2 regions of the Kluyvera sp. CRP genome follow, and region 2 is predicted to be linked to the other one. Evidence: predicted binding sites of a transcription regulator. Region 2 holds the regulator's gene; the other holds the start of a gene.
What was found. Region 2 encodes ArgR, which controls arginine synthesis, uptake and breakdown. Its sites were predicted from a motif close to ANTGAATAAAAATACANT; they were not measured.

Region 1 (8,550 bases), 420 kb from region 2:
GGATGCCTTAACCCGCCGCTATGACCCGCTTTCGGCAGGCTGCCCTACGCTCGATTTCCGCCAGGTACGCGGCATGCTGAAAGGCTTTATCGACCTGGTGTTCCGCCACGATGGGCGCTACTACCTGCTCGACTACAAGTCCAACTGGCTGGGAGAGAACGGTGAGGCCTACACCCAACAGGCGATGGCCGAAGCGATGCAGTCGCACCGCTACGACTTGCAGTATCAGCTCTATAGCCTGGCGCTACACCGCTATCTGCGCCATCGCATTGCCGATTATGACTATCAACGCCACTTCGGCGGAGTGATTTACCTGTTCCTGCGCGGCGTTGACCGCGACGCGGGGCAGCAAGGGATATTCACTACCCGGCCAGACCCCGCGCTCATTGCGGCCATGGATGCACTGTTTGCCGGAGAAGGCGAGGAGATGGACGCATGAGTCTCGAACAACGTTTGCTGGATGCCGTTGAGCAGCGTCTGCTGCGCCCGCTGGACGTACAGTTTGCGCTGATGGTCGCGCACGACGAGCACCCGGCGGTGATGCTGGCGGCGGCGATGCTCAGCCGCGATACCGGCGAAGGGCACGTGTGCCTGCCTCTGTCGCACCTGAGTGCGACGATGCAGGCGAAAGGGCGCGCGCGTGAATTCTGGCAGCAACTGTTCACCGATGCCGACGCGCCAGAAGACTGGGCTGAGCTGTTGCTGGCGTCTAAGGCCGTGAGTGCCGGTGAACGCCCGTCGCCGCTGATACTGAGCCGTGACCGGCTGTACCTCAACCGCATGTGGCATAACGAGCTGACGGTGGCGCGCTTCTTTAGCGACACCCAGGTTCCGCTGGCGGTAGACGAGGCGCAGCTCCAGCAGACACTGAGCGCGCTGTTCCCCACCAGTGACAACGTCGACTGGCAGAAAGTCGCTGCCGCCGTTGCGCTGACGCGGCGTATTTCGGTGATCTCCGGCGGCCCTGGCACCGGGAAAACCACCACCGTCGCCAAACTGCTGGCGGCGCTGGTACAGATGGCGAATGCCGAAAAACTCCGTATTCGCCTGGCGGCCCCGACGGGTAAAGCGGCTGCGCGCCTTACCGAATCTTTGGGCGCGGCGCTGCGTAAACTGACGCTAAGCGACGCGCATAAAGCGATGCTGCCGACCGAGGCCAGCACGCTGCACCGCCTACTGGGCGCGCAACCCGGCAGCCAGAAAATGCGCTACCACGCGGGCAACCCGCTGCACCTTGATGTGCTGGTGGTCGACGAAGCCTCAATGATCGACCTGCCGATGATGGCGCGGCTGATTGACGCGCTGCCGCCGCACGGGCGAATCATCTTCCTCGGCGACCGCGATCAGCTGGCGTCGGTTGAGGCGGGCGCGGTACTGGGGGATATCTGTAGCTGGGTGAACGCTGGCTATACGCCTGAACGCGCGGCGCAGCTAAGCCGCCTGGTAGGGAGCGACCTCCCGGCGGGTGAAGGCCAAACGGCGGGGGCGCTGCGCGACAGCCTCTGCCTGCTGCGCACCAGCTACCGTTTTGGCAGCGACTCGGGGATTGGGCAACTGGCGGGTGCGGTAAACCGGGGCGATAAAAAGGCCGTTGGCGAGGTCTTCGCCCGCGGCTTTAGCGATATCGAACTTAAACCGCTGCGCGCGACGGATGATTATGCCGCCATGCTCGACGATGCGCGGATGGGCTACGGTCATTATTTACAGCTTTTACGCGAGCAGGCCGAGCCCGCGGAGGTGCTGGCGGCGTTCGGTGAATATCAACTGTTGTGCGCGCTGCGGGAAGGGCCGTGGGGCGTCGGCGGGCTGAATACGCAGTTCGAACAGCTGTTGGCGCGTCATCGCCTGATTCAGCCGCAGCGCCACTCGCGCTGGTATGAAGGTCGCCCGGTGATGATTAGCCGTAACGACAGCGCGCTGGGGCTGTTTAACGGTGATATCGGCGTGGCGTTAGAGCGTGGGCAGGGGATGCGTGTCTGGTTCCCGATGCCGGACGGGACCATTAAATCGGTGCAGCCAAGCCGTCTGCCGGATCACGATACCGCCTGGGCGATGACGGTGCATAAATCGCAGGGTTCCGAGTTTACTCACGCCGCACTGGTACTGCCGACGCAGCTGGTGCCGGTGGTGAGCCGTGAGCTGGTCTACACCGCGATTACTCGCGCGAAGTCACGCCTGTCTATGTATGCCGATGAAAATCTGCTGGCCGCGGCGATTGCTACGCGTACAGAACGGCGCAGCGGGTTGTCGGCGATATTTGCGGAGATGGCATAGCGGTAAGCGTGGGCACAAAATGCTCCCTCTCCCTTTGAAGGGAGAGGGCCGGGGTGAGGGTTGGGGGCTCCGTGCAGGCATTCCCCTCACCCTAACCCTCTCCCCAAAGGGGCGAGGGGACCGCTCGGCGCAGCTAGACTAAATCCGCCATCAGCACCTTCGAACGACGCTGATAGTTATAAAGCTGCTTCTTACTCTCCGGCAGCAACTCGACATCAACCGGTTTAAACCCACGCTCCTGGAACCAGTGAATACTGCGGGTGGTCAGCACGAACAGATGATTCAGCCCCATTTGCTTCGCCTGCGCGGTAATGCGCTCAAGGAGCACTTCGCCGCGCGAGGAGCTGCGATAGTCCGGATGCACCGCCACGCAGGCCATTTCGCCAATCTTCTCTTCCGGGAACGGATAGAGTGCGGCACAGGCGATGGTGGTGTTATCGCGTTGAATAATCGTGAACTTGTCGATCTCCATCTCCAACTGCTCGCGGGAGCGACGCACCAGAATCCCCTGCTGCTCCAGCGGCGCAATCAGGTCGAGGATACCGCCGATATCGTTAATGGTGGCGCGGCGGATCTGCTCGGCGCTCTCCATCACAATTTGCGTACCGATACCGTCGCGTGAGAACAATTCCTGCAACAGCGCGCCGTCTTCCTGATAGCTGATCAGGTGGCTGCGACGCACGCCGCTGCGGCAGGCTTTCACCGCGCCGCGCAGGAAGCGCGCGGTACCGGAGAGGTAGTCGCCTTCCTGCTCCAGCTCTTCGATGCGCGCCTGCGCTTCGTTCGGGAACAGCTCAGGAACGATTTCACCGGCTTCGTTGTAAACGCCCTGCGACGAGCAGAAGCCAATCATCTTCTCGGCCTTCAGCTTAATCGCCAACTGAGTGGCAATTTCTTCCGAAGTCAGGTTAAAACTTTCGCCGGTGACGGAGACGGCAACCGGCCCCATCAGCACAATGGCGCCGCTGTCGAGCTGGCGGTGGATTGCCTCTTCATCAATACGACGAATACGCCCGCTGTGACAGTAGTCGATACCGTCATCCACGCCCAGCGGCTGGGCGATGATAAAGTTACCGCTGACCACATTGATGTGCGCGCCCTGGAGCGGTGTATTGTTCAGGCTCATCGACAGACGCGCGGTGATATCCAGCTGCAGTTGGCCCGCTGCCTGCTTAACCAGTTCAAGGGTTTTGCTATCGGTGACACGAATGTGTTTATGATAGGTTGGCTGATGCTGATGTTCGGCCAGATTGGCGTCGATTTGCGGACGCGCGCCGTAGACCAGCACCAGGCGGATGCCCAGGCTGTGCAGCAGCCCTATATCATTGACAATGCTTGAAAAGTTCTCATGCTCAATGGCTTCGCCGCCAAGCATGATGACAAACGTCTTGCCCCGATGAGCGTTAATATAGGGGACTGAATGACGAAACCCCTCGACCAGTTCGGTTCTACGTTCCTTCACCACGGCACAACCCTCAATGCATGATTATTCGTAATAAGTGTATTTTTATTCTGTTTTTGCGCTAAACGCAAGCCGGAATTTGCCTAAACATGGGAAAAATCTCCGCCAAATTTCGCTTAACCAACGAATGTTTACCCTTTTATAGATGACAGTTTATTCGCCTTTGGTTAAAGTTTTCGGTCAATCATATTTTGCTTAATTTGAAATCGTCTTTTTTTGCCTGGGATAGAGCATGTCAGGAAGTCAGTCTTTGAGTCGTCGCCGCCTGTTAAAAGGGGCGGGCGCCATGTGGTTGCTAAGTGTCAGTCAGGTTGGTTTCGCTGCCGTCAGTCAGGTGGTGGCCGTCCGCATCTGGCCTGCGTCCAGCTACACGCGCGTTACGGTGGAGTCCAACCGCGTGCTCAAGTATCGGCAGTTTGCGTTGAGCAATCCCGACCGCCTGGTGGTTGATCTTGAAGGGGTGAACCTCAACTCGGTGCTGAAAGGGATGGCGGCGCAGATTCGCGGCGACGATCCGTTCATTAAATCCGCGCGTGTCGGCCAGTTCGACCCGCAGACCGTGCGCATGGTGTTTGAGCTGAAGCAGGACGTCAAACCGCAGCTGTTTGCCCTCGCGCCGGTTGCCAACTTTAAAGAACGTCTGGTGATGGATCTCTACCCCGCTAACGCGAACGATGTGCAGGACCCGCTGCTGGCGCTGCTGGAAGAGTACAACAAAGACGGCCTCGAAAAGCAGGTGCCGCCAGCGCAGAGCGGGCCGCAGCCGGGGAAAGCCGGTCGCGATCGACCAATTGTCATTATGCTTGACCCCGGACACGGCGGTGAAGACTCCGGGGCGGTGGGGCTGTATAAGACGCGGGAAAAAGACGTGGTGCTGCAAATTGCCCGTCGCCTGCGCGCGCTGATTGAGAAAGAAGGCAACATGAAAGCCTACATGACGCGCAACGAAGATATCTTTATTCCGCTGAAGGTGCGGGTGGCCAAAGCCCAGAAACAGCGCGCCGACCTGTTTGTTTCTATTCACGCGGATGCCTTCACCAGCCGCCAGCCGAGCGGCTCATCGGTGTTTGCGCTTTCCACCAAGGGAGCCACCAGTACGGCGGCGAAATACCTCGCGCAGACCCAGAACGCCTCGGACTTGATCGGTGGCGTCAGCAAAAGTGGCGACCGCTACGTCGACCACACCATGTTCGATATGGTGCAATCGCTGACCATCGCCGACAGCCTGAAGTTTGGGAAAGCGGTGCTCAAGAAGATGGGGCAGATTAACAACCTGCATAAAAATCAGGTTGAGCAGGCCGGATTCGCGGTGCTGAAAGCGCCGGATATTCCGTCGATCCTCGTCGAAACAGCGTTTATCAGTAACGTTGAAGAAGAACGTAAGCTGAAAACCGCGAAGTTCCAGCAGGAAGTGGCCGAGTCGATCCTCGCCGGGATTAAGGCCTACTTCGCCGACGGCGCAACGCTGGCGCGGCGCGGGTAACCGGGCGTGTCGCGTCTGAAAAGCGCCCACGGCGGCAATATCCGCGAAGCGGCGGCGCTGATGGGAGTTTCCGCCGACCAACTGCTGGATTTCAGCGCCAACATTAACCCGCTGGGCATGCCTGAAAGCTTAAAACGCGCGATTGTCGCCCAGCTCAGCTGCGCCGAACGTTACCCTGACGTCGAGTATCAGCAGCTGCATCAGGCGCTGGCGGCGCACCATGGTGTTCCGGCGACGTGGATCCTTGCGGGAAACGGTGAGACAGAATCCATCTTTACGCTCGTCCAGGGGCTGCGCCCACGCCGGGCGATGGTGGTTGCGCCCGGGTTTGCCGAATATCGCCGGGCGCTGGAAACCGTTGATTGCGCCATCGAGACCTTTTTCCTGCGTGAAGAGGACGACTGGCAGCTGACTGACCGTATTCTCCCGGCGCTGACCGCCGAGCTGGACTGCCTGTTTCTTTGCACGCCAAATAACCCTACCGGCCTGCTGCCGGATGGCGCGCTGCTGACGGCAATCGCCGAACGCTGTCGCGCGCTGGAAATCGCGCTGGTCCTCGACGAAGCCTTTCTCGATTTTATTCCCGATGAAGCGGGCTTTATCCCACGGTTGGCGCAGTATCCGCACGTCTGGGTGCTGCGATCGCTCACCAAATTCTATGCCATTCCCGGCCTTCGGCTGGGCTATTTGCTGAACAGCGATGAACGAGCGGTAGCCTGGCTGCGTCAGCGGCAGATGCCGTGGTCAATCAACGCTTTTGCCGCGCTGGCCGGCGAGGTGGTGCTCAACGATCATGATTATCAACAGGCGACGTTTCGCTGGTTAGCTGACGAAGGCACGCGCTTTTACCGGGCACTGGGTGAGATTGAGGGGCTGAAGGTGTATCCGGGGTGGGCGAACTACCTTTTCCTGTGCTGCGAGCGAGCGGAGGTTGATCTGCAGTATGCGCTGCTGGAAAAACAGATTCTGATTCGCAGCTGCGCCAACTATCCGGGGCTGGACGGGCGCTACTTCCGCGTGGCGATTCGCAGTCGCCAAGAAAACCAGCGGTTATTGACGGCGCTGCGTCAGGCGCTGGCCTGAACCCCGCCATTCACTGACGCGAGCAGATGCCGCTGCGGCCAGTGCGCCGCCAGGTCGCGCTGTGCCAGTGCCCAGTGCAGATAATCCACATCATGATAGCGACGGTCGAGCATCAGCCCGACCACGCTGCCGCTGTGCGCCACCGTCAGGCCGTACAGGCCACACCGCTCGACAAGTGAAAGCAGCGCCGTAAAACCCGGCTTTGGCAGCAGAGTCTGGCTCGCAACAGCGCTGAGCGTCGCCGCTTCGCCGAGCAGGCTGGGATTGCTGCCTGTGCAGGCGGTTTGTACCTTATCCCATGCCTGTTGCAGCACCCCGGCGTTGGCCTCCAGCGCCGTGCGTCGCGGCAGGCGGTGATAGTCGGCGGTGCGAAGCTGAACCGGGCTCTCCAGCACCAGCAGGTCAAAATGGGGGGCGGGGGCGCAGGCAATCTGGGTTTGGGCATGGTGGTGATCGAAAAGCGTCAGCGCATGAAACAGGGTGCTGTCCGTCGGCTCCAGCGATACGCACAGCGCCGCCAGTTCAGATTCACTGAGTGAATGTCCTAAATGATGCGCAGTGGCAACGGCAGTGGCGGCAATATCAGCGGTGCTGCTGGCCATCCCTTTCGCCACGGGAATGGTCGAGTCAATCTCAATGCGTAGCGTCTGGCTCAGCGTTGGCGGATAGCCCCAGCGCGCCAGCAGCGTATTGACCATCGCCCGCGCTAGCGGTCGCTCATTGACGAGCGGCACGCCCTCGCGCACTTCCACGGTGCTATACCAGTCTATCGGGCAGGAGACGAGCTTTTCGCTGCCGAGAATCCAGCCCTGAATCAGTTCCCCACCGGAGGCGGGACAGCGCGCCACGCTCATGATTTTCCTTGCCTTGCCAAACGAAATATAACTACCGTAAATAAATATGCCGGTATTGTCATAGCGCAACGAAATCCTTCTTTCGCGGCGCTAGAGTAACCTGCTTTTTATTTTATGCGGGCCGATGTGCCGGCATAAATCTGCAACCAACAGGTTTGGCATAGTATGTGCCAGGGAAGAGGGTGTAAATCCCTCGCAGCCCCCGCTGCTGTGATGCTGACGACCCCGTGAAGACCACTGATCCTGAGGATCGGGAAGGACGGGTAAGGATGACGCTAAGCCAGAAGACCTGCCTGTTGGCCATTCACAACAACTTCGGTGGGAAGTGGGTTGCTTTGAGTCGCACAGTCTTCGGACTGGGCGTGCGCACGGCTATACCCGAGAACCACCCTGAATAGGGTCAGGGTATGGCAGCCAGACAGCACGCATTTATCCTCGCAGGCACCGGCAGCGGCTGTGGTAAAACCACGGTGACGCTCGGCCTGCTGAGGCTGCTTCAGCAGCGCGGCCTGCGCGTTCAGCCCTATAAAGTCGGCCCGGACTACCTCGATACCGGCTGGCACACCGCACTGTGTGGCGTCGCGTCCCGCAATCTCGACGGCTTTATGCTGCCCCCTTCTACGCTCAATGCGCTGTTCGGCGAACAGATGCAGCAGGCCGATATTGCCGTTATTGAAGGCGTGATGGGCCTCTATGATGGTTACGGTACCGACCCCAACTATTGCAGCAGCGCGGCGATGGCTAAACAGCTGGGCTGCCCGGTCATTCTGCTGGTGGACGGCAAGGCGGTCTCCACCTCCATTGCCGCCACGGTAATGGGGTTTCAGCACTTCGACCCGAGCCTGAATATCGCGGGCGTCATCGTCAACCGCGTCAACAGCGACAGCCACTTCCAACTGCTGAAAAACGCCATTGAGCGCTATTGCGACCTGCCGGTGCTTGGCTACGTGCCGCGCGCGGAAGGGGTATCACTGCCGGAACGTCACCTTGGTCTGGTCACCGCCCGAGAATCGCTCATCGATGCGCAGCCGTGGCAGGATTTCGCCGCGACGCTGGAACGGACGCTGGATGTCGATCGTCTGCTGGAGCTGAGCGTATTGAACACGTTACCGCCGGGCGAGTGGCCGCCGATGCCAGCCAGCGGCGAGGGGCTTACCCTCGCGGTCGCAGATGATGAAGCGTTCAATTTCTACTACCCGGATAATCTCGCGCTGCTGGAACGCGCGGGCGTGACCCTTGTCCGCTTTAGCCCATTGCATGATACGGAACTTCCCGACTGCCATATGATCTGGCTCGGCGGCGGCTACCCGGAACTGCACGCCCGAGCGCTTGCCGCCAACGCGCCGATGCTGGCCCAGCTGCGGGCGGCGCATGAGCGCGGCGTGGCGATTTAC
Region 2 (8,550 bases):
CCACGCGCTACCTGCTGCTCAGACGTGGTGTGGTTGGCAACGCCAAGATCAGCGCCCGCGAAGAAGAAATTCTGCAAAGCGAAGTGGTGGTGAGGCCGGAATCCGCCGAACGTCATCATGCGATGGTCAACTTCTGGCGTACCACGGTTTCCTGCGCGCTGGGTATTTTATTCTGGCTATGGACCGGCTGGACCTCAGGTAGCGGGGCGATGGTGATGATCGCCGTGGTGACCTCGCTGGCGATGCGTCTTCCCAATCCGCGCATGGTTGCGATCGACTTCCTTTACGGGACGATTGCCGCTTTGCCGATCGGCGCGCTCTATTTCCTGGTGATCATGCCCGCCACCCAGCAAAGTATGTTCCTGCTGTGCCTGAGCCTGGCGGTGATGTGCTTCTTTATCGGCATTGAGGTGCAGAAACGGCGGCTGGGCTCGCTTGGTGCGCTGGCCAGTACCATCAACATTTTGGTGCTGGATAACCCGATGACTTTCCACTTCAGCCAGTTTCTCGACAGCGCGCTGGGGCAGATTGTCGGCTGCTTTATGGCGCTGATCGTCATTCTGCTGATTCGCGATAACTCGCGCTTGCGCACTGGCCGTGTGTTGCTGAACCAGTTTGTGTTTGCCGCCGTTTCGGCGATGACCACCAATATGGCGCGGCGCAAAGAGAACCATCTGCCGGCGTTGTATCAGCAGCTCTTTTTACTGCTGAACAAGTTTCCCGGCGATGTCGCTAAGTTCCGCCTGGCGCTGACGCTTATCATTGCGCACCAGCGCCTGCGCGACGCGCCGATTCCAGTCAATGACGATCTGTCGGCTTTCCACCGCCAGTTGCGCCGCACCGCCGATAAGGTGATTTCGGCCAGCAGCGACGATAAACGCCATTACTACTTCTCGCGGTTGCTGGATGAATTGAGTGTTTACCAGAATAAGCTTCGCGTCTGGGAAGCGCCCGAGCAGGTGACGCAGCCGGTTGAACGGCTGGTGGCGATGCTGCATAAGTATCAGAGCGCTTTAACCATCAATTAGTCAACTTCCCGGGCCGAATAGACCCGGGAAATTTACCACCACGCGGCCTCGTGTGCCCCCAGCGGCATCGCTGGCTGCGAGAAGTGCATCGGCGTGTGCGCCAACGACAGCGCGCTATTGAAGTAACGCAGTTCGCCAAACGGCCCCTGTTCCACTGCCATCGCGCTCGCGATGGCTTGAGCATCCGGTGGCGGTACGTGACGCCACTCAGCCAGGCTTCCCAACTCCTGTAACCATGTTGCCGTTCGACACAGCGATACATCCACCTGCCATGCGCCGCCTTCGTGACGTTGACGCTCCAGCGCTATCAACACACCGAGTGTCGCCAGGTAGCCGCTCAAATAGTCGTTGGGATAGGTTGGCCCGAGCTGCGGCTGGCCTCCTTCGCCCTGCGCCACCGCCATTCCCGTCACCGTTTGAGCCAGTTGTTCAAACCCTGGACGGTCTTTCCATGGCCCCCGATGTCCGTAGCAGTTGAGGTTCACGGTGATAATGTGCGGATTGTTGCGCGCCAGTTCCTCATTGCTGAGCCCATAGCGGGCGAGCGCGCCTGGGCGATAGCTCTGCACAAACACGTCGCCATCGCGCACCAGCTGCGCCGCTCGCCTTGCCCCATCGGCGCTGGACAGTTCGAGGTAGGCGTTGCGTTTACCGTGATTGGTATCGACGTCAAACGGCAGAATACGTGGGCGATAGGGAGATGAGATATGCAGCACGTCAGCGCCCATTTGCGCCAGCCCGCGGGTGGCAGTTGGCCCGGCAATCACATGCGTGAAGTCCAGCACCCGCAGCGACTGAAGAACCCGCTCATTGCCGTACTGGCGAGGTTTAGGGGGGCTGTCGGTCAGACGCGTGAAGCGGATTAGCGGCTCCTGGCTGACCGCCTGCCCCTGAGGATGCGCCAGCCATTCATCATGACTGCGGGCGATTGCCGCGCACAGCCCGGCGCGGGCTATCGTCTCTTCGAGCGCCTCGGCGTTCCATTTTGCGACCGCCTGCGCCACTCTGGCGCGGTTATTCGGCACATCAAGGATATCGAGAATGCCGTCACGCAGCCGCGGGTAGCCGCCGTGCAGGAAAATCCAGCGGTTGTCCTGGGTCAGATAGAAATCGGTAGTGGGATAGTCGGGATCGTTGTACTGCCAGTTATACCCGTTCTGTTGCTGAAAGGTCACCGCGTGGGTCGATGCAGCGGCACAGTGGGCGTTAACGTGAATGTCCTGCTGAGTACCTCTCAGCGCATCCAGCATAATCCCCTGCAGCGCCAGTATTGATGCGGCGGCGTCACCGATGGCAAACGGCGTGGGATAAATTGGCCCACAACCGCTTAACGTCACCTTATTCGTAGCGAAATGCGCCAAACCGAGTTCCTGGCGCAGCTTATTGAAAACAGGATATTCACTCATCACAGCACGCTTCCCCGTCATTAATGCGACTTTCGTTATTCTGGCAACTATTGCCGTAAAAGCGATAGCTATACTTAACTGGAAACACTTTTCAGGAGGGTGTAATGACCACGCAAGCGCTACAGGACAATGACCTTTTTCAAACAGGCTATCTGGTCAATGGCGAATGGCGCCATCTCGACGCCACCTTTGACGTGCTGAACCCAGCAACGGGCGAGGTGGTAGCAAAGGTAGCGAAGGCCGGAAAGCATGAGACCGAACAGGCGATTGCCGCCGCGGCAAAAGCGTTCCCACAGTGGCGGGCAAAAACGGCAAAAGCACGCTCGGAGCTGCTTTATCGCTGGTATCAGCTGATGATTGAAAACAAAAGCTGGCTGGCGCGTCTGATGACCATTGAACAAGGCAAACCGCTGAAAGAGGCGGAAGGGGAAGTGGATTACGCGGCGAGCTTTATCCAGTGGTTTGCCGAACAGGGCAAGCGGGCAAATGGGGAGATCATTCCCCCGGCGAAACCCGGCTCGCGCATTCTGGCGACGCGTGAACCGATTGGCGTGGTGGCGGCGATTACGCCGTGGAACTTCCCGATGGCGATGCTGACCCGTAAGCTCGGTCCGGCGCTGGCCGCGGGCTGTACCGGGGTGATTAAACCTGCCAACAACACACCGCTTTGCGCGTTCGCGCTGCTGGCGCTGGCGAAAAAAGCCGGGATCCCTGACGGGGTGCTGAACGCGGTGGCGGGGAACACGGCGGAAATCAGCGACGCCATAATGGCGAGCCACGACGTGCGTAAGATCTCCTTCACCGGCTCGACGGCGGTGGGGAAAACGTTGGTGCGTAACGCTGCGGAAACCATGAAGAAAGTCTCGATGGAGCTGGGGGGCAATGCGCCCTATATCGTCTTTGAGGATGCGGATATCGACGCGGCGGTACAGGGGGCGGTAGCCAATAAATTCCGCAACGCCGGGCAGGTGTGCGTCAGCGTGAACCGTTTCTATATTCACGATAGCGTCTATGACCGTTTCACCAGCCAGCTTGCCGCCGCCGTGAAAGCGCTGAAAGTCGGCAACGGTCTGGATGATGGCGTGGTCGTTGGCCCGCTGATTGAAGCGGCGGCAGTGAAAAAAGTGCGTGAGCACGTAGAAGACGCCGTCTCGAAGGGGGCGAAGGTGCTGGCTGGCGGTCAGCCTCATGAGCTGGGCGGCAACTTCTGGCAGCCGACGGTGCTGGGCGACTGTCAGGAACAGATGCTGCTGGCGAAGGAAGAGACGTTTGGCCCGCTGGCGGCGTGCTTCCGCTTCCGCGATGAGGATGACGTTATTCACCGGGCGAATGATACGCCCTACGGCCTGGCCGCCTATTTCTATACGCAAAACCTGTCTCGCGTGTTCCGCGTCTCGCAGGCGTTAGAAAGCGGGATGATCGGTATTAACGAATGTGCAGTGTCAACTGAGCTGGGGCCATTCGGCGGCGTTAAGGAGTCCGGGCTGGGGCGTGAAGGCTCGGTGCTGGGACTGGAAGAGTACCTTGAGGTAAAAACGCTGCACATTGGGGGACTTTAGTTTGCAGGATGGGAGAGGGCGTGAGATGAAAATCTATACTTTTGATTTTGACGAGATAGAGGATCAGGGCGATTTTTATCGGGAGTTCGCTCAACTCTTTGCCCTCGATCGTGAGTCGATTCGCGATTTGGACGCACTTTGGGATGCGGTCACCGGCCCACAAATGCCGTTACCGCTGGAGATCGAGTTTATCCATCTCGACGACAAGCAGCGCCGTCGCTACGGCGCGCTGATTCTGCTGTTTGATGAAGCGGAAGAAGAGCTGGAAGGGATGCTGCGGTTCAACGTGCAACGAGCATAAAAAAGCCCTCGCATAAGGGCGAGGGCAAGTCGTCGGACAAGACGACGAGGGTTTATTTGTACAGCTCAGCCGTAGCGTGCCAATGGTCGCCGGTACGGGCTTCAATAATGCGGTAGCTGCTGGCGCCTTGTTTTTCGGCTTTAGCGGCTAATGCGCTGCGCATATCCATCGGGTCGCTACCGATCTGAGAAACAGAAACGGTGCCGACGGATTGCAGATTCTGTGCCTGCTCCGCGTTAACCTGTTGCACTGCGGCGCTTGCGCCGAAGGACAGAACGGATGCCAGACCAAGGGATGCGATGATCATTGCGCTTTTCATAATGTTTTACTCCTCACCATATTCTTCATTCTTCAGCGGTGAGAGGATGTTGTTTCTGATTCCTGGGACCGCTGGGTATTAAACTTTTCTACACTGCCGACGTGCTGCCTGACGCGAACTTATTTGTACAGTTCAGCCGTTGCGTGCCAATGAGCGCCGGTACGCGCTTCAATGATGCGATAGGATGATGCACCTTGTTCTTCCGCTTTTTTGTTCAGCATTTCGTGCATATCCATCGGAGATGAACCGACGGAACCGATGGAAACGGTGCCGATTGACTGACGGCTTTGGGCTTGATCGCTGCTGATAGAGTCAGCGGCAAACGCACCGAAAGAGATAACGGAAAGGATGCTCAGAGCGGCAACAGTTGTTTTGATTTTCATGATACTCACCTCGTCGAATTTTTTTGGAAGGTCTTTGTTTTGTGACCCTCATCACGAAATTAAGTATACACTAATCACATAAAATATTAATACCTAGCTAATGGTTTCGCGTGTAATTAGATGTCAAAAATCGTCATTTTTAGAACAGATACGTATAAAAAAAGAGACATTTCGGTAAAGTTAAGTGTAAATAATGAGTGAAATTAAATAGATATTAGAATTTGATTTTTTGTGCGCTTATGAACGGATATATTCACTGGTTCTATGATTGTGGGCAGAAAATCGCACTTAATGTTAACGAGACGGGAGTGAAACGTAGGGGAATTTGCAGTTAAAGCAGCTCCTCTGGTGGACCAGAGGAGAAAGGAAGAGGGATTACAGCTCCTGCTCGAACAGAACCTGGATGGCCTCGTAGAGATCTTTAACGGTGAACCCGCGTGCCGGCGTGGTGAAAATCGTGTCGTCACCGGCAATACTGCCGAGAATGCCTTCCGCTTTGCCCAGAGAGTCAAGCAGGCGAGCGATCAGCTGTGCAGCGCCGGGGCTGGTATGGATAACCACGACCGCATCGTTGTAATCAATATCCAGCACCAGATTCTTCAGCGGGCTGGTGGTTGTCGGCACGCCCAGCTCGGCCGGCAGGCAGTAAACCATTTCCATTTTAGCGTTGCGGGTACGCACGGCGCCAAACTTGGTCAGCATACGAGAAACTTTGGACTGGTTAATATTATCGAAACCTTCTTCCTGCAAGGCCTGAACAATTTCGCCCTGAGAGCTAAATTTTTCTTCCTTCAGTAATGCTTTAAAGGCTTTAACTAATTCTTCTTGTTTAGTTGAACTTCGCATAAGTCACCCGAGTATGGTGGTGAAATTAACATTATTATGCATATAGGTGAATTTTTATGCAAAATAATTTGCTCCAGAGGCTAAGCCAAATAGAGAAAGGGCGGATTTTATCAAAAATTAGACCTAAGAAACATGCCTATATCACGGGATCCAAATAAGTTAAAAGTAAATGAAATGTTATTAAATTGCTGTTGTTTTACGCAACATGCTGAGTATATTGTAATCGATAGTTGATGAAAATTTGGTTTCGTAGAAAGGCCTTTTTCTGGGAGTAATGCGGATGCTGTTGAATGGCCCGCATTCTGTAAGCAATTATATTGTAATTATTTACCTTGTGAATTAAGGTCGCCGCAACGGAGTAACAACTGGTATCTCCTGCGTTGGTTTATGCGGTCCACGACAGGTTGTTACCTGAAAGTCATTAACCATAATAAGGAGTTTAGGATGAAAGTCGCAGTCCTTGGTGCCGCCGGCGGTATTGGCCAGGCGCTTGCCCTACTACTAAAGACCCAACTGCCTTCAGGTTCAGAACTCTCTCTCTATGATATTGCCCCCGTCACGCCAGGTGTGGCGGTCGATCTCAGCCATATTCCGACGGATGTTAAAATCAAAGGCTTCTCCGGTGAAGATGCTACGCCTGCGCTGGAAGGGGCTGATGTGGTCCTGATTTCTGCCGGTGTGGCGCGTAAGCCCGGTATGGATCGCTCCGATCTGTTTAACGTTAACGCCGGTATTGTTAAAAACCTGGTGCAACAAATCGCCAAAACTGCCCCGAAAGCCTGTATTGGTATTATCACCAACCCGGTGAATACCACAGTGGCCATTGCCGCTGAAGTGCTGAAAAAGGCGGGCGTATATGACAAGAACAAACTGTTCGGCGTGACCACGCTGGATATCATCCGCTCCAACACTTTCGTGGCGGAGCTAAAAGGTAAAAGCGCCAGCGAAGTTGAAGTGCCGGTGATAGGCGGCCACTCTGGCGTGACCATTCTGCCTTTATTATCGCAAATCTCCGGCGTGAGCTTCTCCGATCAGGAAGTGAACGACCTGACCAAACGCATCCAGAACGCGGGCACCGAAGTGGTGGAAGCGAAGGCGGGTGGCGGCTCGGCTACGCTCTCCATGGGCCAGGCGGCGGCGCGTTTCGGCCTGTCTCTGGTTCGCGCCCTGCAGGGCGAGAAGGGCGTGGTTGAATGCGCCTATGTCGAAGGAGACGGCCAGTACGCGCGCTTCTTCTCGCAGCCGCTGCTGTTAGGTAAAAACGGGATTGAAGAACGCCAGTCGATTGGCAAACTGAGCGCTTACGAACAGCAGGCGCTGGAAGGTATGCTTGAGACGCTGAGAAAAGATATTCAGCTGGGTGAAGATTTCATCAATAAATAAGGCGTGACGCCTTAGACGTGACAAAGGGGCCAATGGCCCCTTTGCTTTTTCTGCTGCTTAGCCCGACGCAGGATATTCCTGAATGGTGACCTGCATGGTCAGTTTCTTATCATCACGCATCACGACCACCGGAATGACCGATCCCGGACGAATCTCGGCGACCTGGTCCATGGTTTCCAGCGCGGAAATCGCCGGTTTGCCGTTGACCGAAATAATCACGTCGTTGTTCTGAATGCCCGCCTGTGCCGCCGGGCCGTCCGGGGCTATCTCATTGACGACAATCCCCTGAATTTGATCGATACCGCCGCCTTGTGAATGCAGCGGGGCAATTTCTCGTCCGCTGATGCCGATAAAGCCGCGAATCACGCGTCCGTCACGAATCAGCTTATCCATAATTTTGGTTGCCAGCTGGAACGGAATGGCGAAACTCAGCCCCTCCGGGGTTTCACCGTCGTTACTCTTATCGAAAGAGAGGGTGTTAATGCCCATCAGCTCACCCAGCGAGTTGACCAGCGCGCCGCCGGAGTTACCGTGGTTGATAGAGGCATCGGTCTGCAGAAAGTTCTGTCGACCACTTGGGTTGAGGCCGATACGACCGGTCGCGCTGATAATCCCCTGAGTAATGGTCTGCCCGAGGTTGTACGGGTTGCCGATGGCCAGCACTACGTCACCGATGTGCGGTGTGCGCTTCGGGTTAATGGGGATAACCGGCAGGCCGCCGGTGGCGTTGATCTTCAGCACCGCCAGATCGGTCAGGCTATCGGAGCCGACCAGCAGGGCTTCAAACACGCGACCATCCTGGAGGGCGACGATGATCTGATCGGCATCGTTGATCACATGTTTGTTGGTAATAATGTAGCCGCGCTCGTCCATGATCACCCCGGATCCGAGCGTTTTGATTTCCAGCTGATTATTGGTGTTGCTGTTCAGACTGCGGTTATAGACGTTCACCACCGCAGGGGCAGCGCGGCGCACCGCCGTGTTATAGCTGGAGGGGGCTTCATCTGTACTGCTAAAGCGCTCGGTGGATAATGGATTCCACTGACGCAACGAAGGGACGGTGACAATGAGTATGCCGCCAACCAGTAAACCAAGTGCAACCGAACGTAAGAGCTTTACAAGCATGATACAGGCATCGTTGATGAGGAAACTGGACGAAGCATACCACGAGAAAAACCGGACATACATTCCAGGCTATGCCCGGTTTTTCGTGGATTAGCGCAGAAGCAGGTAAATACTTTCATTACCGCGTATGACATTCAGCGCGATAACCGCCGGTTTCGCTTCCAGCACCTTGCGCAGTTCGGCAATCGACTGTGTCGGCT

Region 1: a site for ArgR is predicted at 3,773-3,790, ahead of argA (amino-acid N-acetyltransferase). Genes of this name have one in related genera too.

The regions. Positions count from the first base shown of each region.
Region 1 is NZ_CP082841.1:2,071,160-2,079,709, forward strand. Features, by position in the region: gene recB (exodeoxyribonuclease V subunit beta) at 1-439, shown strand, start outside; gene recD (exodeoxyribonuclease V subunit alpha) at 436-2,274, shown strand; gene argA (amino-acid N-acetyltransferase) at 2,408-3,739, opposite strand; gene amiC (N-acetylmuramoyl-L-alanine amidase AmiC) at 3,969-5,219, shown strand; gene cobD (threonine-phosphate decarboxylase CobD) at 5,226-6,302, shown strand; gene K7B04_RS09750 (L-threonine kinase) at 6,287-7,156, opposite strand; cobalamin riboswitch at 7,291-7,468, shown strand; gene K7B04_RS09755 (cobyrinate a,c-diamide synthase) at 7,564-8,550, shown strand, end outside.
Region 2 is NZ_CP082841.1:1,653,483-1,662,032, forward strand. Features, by position in the region: gene aaeB (p-hydroxybenzoic acid efflux pump subunit AaeB) at 1-1,028, shown strand, start outside; gene K7B04_RS07765 (CoA transferase) at 1,061-2,434, opposite strand; gene K7B04_RS07770 (NAD-dependent succinate-semialdehyde dehydrogenase) at 2,539-3,993, shown strand; gene K7B04_RS07775 (barstar family protein) at 4,019-4,294, shown strand; gene yhcN-B (DUF1471 family stress response protein YhcN-B) at 4,347-4,613, opposite strand; gene yhcN (peroxide/acid stress response protein YhcN) at 4,733-4,996, opposite strand; gene argR (transcriptional regulator ArgR) at 5,372-5,842, opposite strand; gene mdh (malate dehydrogenase) at 6,287-7,225, shown strand; gene degS (outer membrane-stress sensor serine endopeptidase DegS) at 7,283-8,350, opposite strand; gene degQ (serine endoprotease DegQ) at 8,441-8,550, opposite strand, start outside.